DNA from 2 places in the Salirhabdus salicampi genome. Region 1 is predicted to be linked to the other one. Evidence: riboswitches for the same ligand, from Rfam matches in the RefSeq annotation. Region 1 holds a riboswitch; the other holds the start of a gene.
The links. A riboswitch is a leader RNA that binds a small molecule or an ion and turns the genes downstream of it on or off. The one in region 1 is predicted to bind S-adenosylmethionine.
Positions count from the first base shown of each region.

Region 1 (3,199 bases):
TCGAATCAATTCTTCTGTCACACCAGTTTGTTTCAACTCTTCCTCATTTAGTTGTTGATGTGTCGTAGATGCCGGATGAATAATTAAGGATTTCGCGTCTCCAACGTTTGCTACATGTGACCATAAATGAATGTTATCTATAACACGGCGACCAGTTTCTCGACCTCCCTTTATACCAAAGACTATGATTGAACCTGCGCCTTGATCTAAATACTTTTTCGATAATTCATAGGACGGATGGCTTTCTAACCCAGGATATGATACCCAATCTACAGCATCATGGTCCGCTAAATACTTCGCTATCGTTAACGCATTTTCATTATGACGTTGTACTCTTAAGTGCAGTGTTTCTAAACCTTGCAGCAAAGTAGAAGCATTATCCGGACTTAAGCAAGGTCCAATATCCCGTAGCAATTGAACACGTAATTTCGTTCCAAATGCAGCTCCTTCTACATCAATTCCAAACCGAATATTATGGTAACTACGATCCGGTTCTATAAAACCTGGGAATTTTTCGTTATTCCAATTAAACTTCCCACCGTCTACAACTACACCGCCTATAACTCGACCATGTCCTCCAATCCACTTTGTTGCTGAATGAATAACAACATCTGCACCCCATTCAATTGGTCGACAACCATAAGGTGTCGCGAATGTATTATCAACAATTAACGGAATTTCGTTATCATGGGCAACGTTTGCAACAGCTTCAATATCTAATACATGCAAACTTGGGTTACCAATCGTTTCGGCAAAAACGGCTTTTGTTTTAGGTGTAATAGCACTTCTGAAATTTTCTGGATCTTCCGGGTCAACGAATGTCACATTTATCCCGTATTTCGGTAACGTATTGGCAAATAAATTATATGTTCCTCCATATAAATTTGTAGCTGCTACAATTTCATCACCTGCATGTGCAACATTTAAAATGGACAACGTAATAGCTGCCATACCTGAAGATAAAGCTACAGCATTTGTTCCACCTTCTAGAAGAGCAATCCGCTTTTCAAAGACGTCTACAGTTGGATTCATAATTCTTGTATATATGTTTCCCTGTTCTTGTAATGCAAACAAATTTTGTGCATGTTCTGTATCCCGAAATACATAGGAAGTTGTTTGATAAACCGGAACTGCTCTTGCACCTGTTGTTGGATCGGGTTGTTGTCCCCCATGTAATAACTGTGTTTCACGCCCAAAATGATCTGAATTAGCCATTAAAACCACTCCTTTAATTTTTAGTAAACCAATAAGATTACTCAGATTTATTTTTTTATAAGGCATAGAACCTTATCGTTCACCATTTGTCTCGCATTGGGGTTTATAGTGTCGTGTAAGGTAAAGAAGAAGAGGAAAAACTGAAAAACCCTCTTCATAAGAAGAGGGTCAATATACAGATCCTCCTCTTATCTTTCAGACCTAACGTCTGTAGGAATTGGCACCTTTTCAAGCCGCTGCTTGAAGGTTGCCGGGTTTCATCGGGCCTATCCCTCCACCACTCTCGATAAGAGATTAAATTGTAAATTTATTCTTAATTATGTAATGATTGTTAGGTGAATTATATATTGTAAATTCAAAATTGTCAATAAATTTAGCGTTACATTTTATACTTTTATATATAAGCTATTGTGATATACATTATGCAAAGGATTTTTTTTACAGTTTTCACACATTTTTCGTTAATGGTTTTTTTTTGTTCGTGAAAACTATAATTAGAGTTTAACTAATGGAAGGAGATCAAAACATGTTATCAGCAGACCAAATATCCACCTTCCGTTCCAAACTAATGAAGGCGAAACAGCATATTGAAAAACGTTTAGAAGACAATGACCATTTTGATTTGGAACATGGACATTACCATGATGCTGTGGGCGAATTATCTAGTTATGATAATCACCCAGGCGACGAAGGCAGTGAGTTATACGAGCGTGAGAAGGATATTGCGTTAAATGAACACACAGAGGATGAACTTAGAAGTATAAATAATGCTTTAGAAGCAATAGATAAAGGGACTTATGGTAAGTGTGAAGTATGTGGTAAGGATATCCCGTTGGAACGTTTAGAAGCCATGCCTACAACAACTTACTGTGTCGAGCATACTCCGGAACAATTCATAACCGACCAACGTCCTGTGGAAGAAGATGTGATTGGTCCTCCATTTGGGCGATTTGAATACGACGAAACGGAAGGGGAAGTATTCGATAGTGAAGATTCGTGGCAAGAAGTGGCTAAATGGGGGACGTCCAACTCACCTTCAGACTTTGTTGTTGCACCGGATCATTATAATGAGACATATATTGAGTCTGATGACCCGGTTGGCTATGTAGAGGATTATGAAAATTTTGCTGCAACCGATATTGAAGGGAAAAATGTAAAGGTGTATCCTTCACCTCAACATAAGGAATATGAAGAGGCCCTCGATGAAGAGGGAATGATGACAGTTTTTGGTGATTTAAAGCCTTATGAAATTGACCCCTATACAGAAGAAGAGGCAGAAAAGAACGAAGATAAATCCTCTCCCTAACCGGAGAGGTTTTTTATTGCTTGTTTCACGATTTCTTTTTAAGATAAGTAATAAGGAGTGAAACAAACATGTATAAATTTGGTTATATATTAATGGGGTTATGGCTCATCATCTGCACTATATTAGCGATTTCAGCAGAGAGTGTAGAGTGGTTACTGTTTTTCAATTTCTTTCTGTTCGGTGTTGGATTTTTTCTCGTTTTCTTTATCGTTGTATGGATGATTAACCGTTGGGGGGAATAGTGTTTCGGCCGAAGCACCCCTCTTATGAGACCGGCTTCGCATATACAATATAACGCTGGGGTGCATTGCCGATATAACGAAATGGATAACATGTCGAAATCGTTAAAAGTTCCTCTGGATATGTAGAGCGGATGACAGTTGTATCATCTGCATCGACTACCTCCGTATCAACAATTTTATAGACGAATGACCCATATGAAACATCGATCATGACCTCATCACCGACCCTCAAATCACCTAAACGTTTAAAAACTGTATCTCGATGGCCTGATAACAAAATTTGATTATTTTCACCTGGCATTGATGATGCTGTGTAATAACCAACACCATACTCTAACTGTTCCTCATTTGTTCCTTCAATGATTGGAAGCTCACCCTCGATTGTTGGTAAATAGAGAACACCGAGTACATTGACCGGGAGTTCATCACTGTTTTC
Region 1 covers NZ_JANBWE010000001.1:550,976-554,174, reverse strand. Annotated here, with positions in the region: gene NLW78_RS02900 (O-acetylhomoserine aminocarboxypropyltransferase/cysteine synthase family protein) at 1-1,215, opposite strand, end outside; SAM riboswitch class I at 1,401-1,508, opposite strand; gene NLW78_RS02895 (yteA family sporulation protein) at 1,742-2,521, shown strand; gene NLW78_RS02890 (hypothetical protein) at 2,590-2,763, shown strand; gene srtD (class D sortase, LPxTATN-specific) at 2,786-3,199, opposite strand, start outside.

Region 2 (3,199 bases), on a different contig from region 1:
TCGCTTTATATATCTGCGGTTCCTTTTCTTCGGAAAGATGGATACACTTTGCGTAACAACCACCTTCAATATTAAAAATACCATTTTGTGACCAACCGTGTTCATCATCGCCAATTAAGCGGCGATTTGTATCAGCAGATAAAGTTGTCTTACCAGTTCCTGATAAGCCAAAGAACAGTGCTACATCTCCTTCCATTCCTACATTAGCCGAACAGTGCATTGGCAATATATTTGTTTCCGGGAGTAGGTAGTTCATAACGGAAAAGACGGATTTTTTAATTTCCCCAGCATATTCCGTTCCACCGATTAGAATGATTTTGTGTTTAAAGGAAATGATAATAAATGCTTCTGAATGTGTTCCATCTACCCGGGGATTAGCCTTAAAGTGAGGGGCTGAAATGATTGTAAATTCGGATTTGTGATTGACAAGCTCCTCATCTGTTGCACGAATAAACATTTGGCGAGCAAATAAATTATGCCAAGCAAATTCGGTAATAACCTGGATAGGAAGTCGGTACTTTGGATCAGCTCCTGCAAATCCGCGGAAGCGAAATATTTCTTCTTTAGACTGTAAATGGTTTAACACTTTATCATACAACTGAAAAAAGACATCTTCATCAATCGGCTGGTTTGTCGTACCCCAGTCCACCTTATTTGCCGATATGTCATCTTTCACAATAAACTTATCCTTAGGCGACCGCCCTGTATATTTACCAGTTGTTGCTTTTACAGCACCAGTAGAGGTTAATACCCCTTCTTGTCGTTCAAGTACTTTTTCGACAAGTTGTGGAACCGATAAGTCGCTTTGAACGTTTTTTTGTTCCAAAGCACGTTCATGTAACAGTTTGTTTGCAATCGTCATGAAAACCATCCTTTACAAATGAGATTATCTATTTATGCCGTTTTGAATTTCGTAATCTGTGATTAATAGTATAACACATTAATTTTATTATTCCATACTAATCATAAAATTTTATTCCGTGATTTATTTTCTAAAAGAAATGAAAAAAGATTTTTTGACTTTCTATTCAGTTCAAGTTAATATAAATCGATGGAAATCTCTTATCCAGAGAAGGTGGAGGGACAGGCCCAAGGAAACCCGGCAACCATCACGATGTGAAAAGGTGCTAACCTGCAAGCGAGGTACTCTTGAACGATAAGAGTGAAAGGTTCCGGTACTTTAACGGAGTTATCTGAATACAATCGATCATGAAACTTATATCGTAATACACATAATGTGTGTGAGTATAGAGCCACTGGATTTGAGGTACATAAGATAGATGTTAAATAAAGGAGGAAGTAGCCATGGCAATTAAGGGTCGGCTTTTTACATCAGAGTCGGTTACAGAAGGTCATCCTGATAAAATATGTGATCAAATTTCTGATGCAATTTTAGATGAGATTTTAAGACATGATCCTAATGCACGTGTTGCTTGTGAAACAACTGTAACAACGGGTTTAGTGTTAGTATCAGGAGAAATTTCAACAACTACTTATGTTGACATACCTGCAATCGTTCGGAAAACAATTAAAAATATTGGATATACAAGAGCGAAGTACGGCTTTGATGCTGAGACTTGTGCTGTCCTTACTGCAATTGATGAGCAATCAGCAGATATTGCACAAGGAGTAAACCAAGCACTAGAATCTCGTGAAGGTAGCATGACAGATGAAGAAATTGAAGCAATTGGTGCCGGTGACCAAGGTTTAATGTTCGGGTATGCTAATAATGAAACAGAGGAGTTAATGCCATTACCCATTTCTTTGTCTCACAAATTGGCGAAGCGTTTAACGGATGTACGTAAAGAAGGGACATTACCATATTTACGTCCAGACGGTAAAACACAAGTAACAATAGAGTACGATGAGAACGGTCAACCACTACGAGTAGATACAATTGTCATTTCTACACAACACCATCCAGAAGTGAGTAGTGATCGAATTGAGAATGACCTAAAAGAGTTAGTGATAAATAAAGTAGTTCCTCCATACTTACTTGACCGGAAAACAAAGTATTTTATTAATCCTACAGGGCGCTTTGTTATTGGCGGTCCTCAAGGGGATGCAGGTTTAACAGGTCGTAAGATTATCGTTGACACATACGGAGGTTATGCACGTCATGGCGGTGGAGCCTTCAGTGGTAAAGATCCTACAAAGGTAGACCGTTCTGGTGCTTATGCAGCTCGTTATGTTGCCAAAAACATTGTCGCAGCAGGTTTAGCGGATTCTTGTGAAGTACAACTTGCTTATGCAATCGGTGTGGCACAACCAGTATCCATTTCGATAGACACTTTTGGAACGGGGAAGGTTCCAGAGGTAAAAATGGAAGAAGGAGTACGGAAGATATTTGATCTACGTCCAGCAGGAATTATTAAAATGTTGGACCTTCGTCGTCCGATTTATCAAGATACAGCAGCTTATGGTCACTTTGGGCGTACAGATGTCCAATTTCCATGGGAAAAGGCAGACAAAGCTGAAGAATTAAAGAACGCTATCCAATAAAAGGTTGCCCAGTAGGGCAACTTTTTTTTGGAAATAACTGTACGGAAAGTTTATCGAATATAAAAAAAAATTGTGATATACTCAAATTTAGTGATGTGTATTCGAACAGTATAGAAATATAGCGTAACAGTTTGTAGCATTAACATTTTTATGAACATACGAAAGAGAGGACATGCAAATGTGTGGATTTATCGGACTGATTCGACATGAAGCAACAGAGCTGCAGCAAGAGTCAATAAATGTTTTTCAAAGACAAAATGAAATGATCACACATCGTGGTCCTGATGATGAAGGGTATTACCATAATGAATATATATCTTTTGGTTTTCGCAGGTTAAGCATTATTGATATCGACAGTGGTCATCAACCATTAAGTTATGAGAATGAACGTTATTGGATTGTGTTTAATGGAGAGATTTATAATTATGTAGAACTTAGAAATGAGTTAATTAAAGATGGCGTACAGTTCCATACAGAGTCCGATACAGAAGTTATTTTAGCGATGTTTCATCAATATGGCACAGAGACCTTCCATCAACTGCGAGGAATGTTTGCTATTTTGATTTGGGATAAAGAGAAAGAAACATTATATGGAGCACGTGACCAATTTGGGATCAAACCTTTATATTACAGTAAACAACCGGATGGAACGTATTTTTCTTCTGAAAAAAAAGCAATTACGTCAATCCTCGATGCG
Region 2 covers NZ_JANBWE010000004.1:259,779-262,977, forward strand. Annotated here, with positions in the region: gene pckA (phosphoenolpyruvate carboxykinase (ATP)) at 1-871, opposite strand, end outside; SAM riboswitch class I at 1,060-1,163, shown strand; gene metK (methionine adenosyltransferase) at 1,306-2,502, shown strand; gene asnB (asparagine synthase (glutamine-hydrolyzing)) at 2,681-3,199, shown strand, end outside.
Region 2: linked by a shared signal. The riboswitch ahead of metK (methionine adenosyltransferase) and the one ahead of NLW78_RS02900 (O-acetylhomoserine aminocarboxypropyltransferase/cysteine synthase family protein) in region 1 are both predicted to bind S-adenosylmethionine.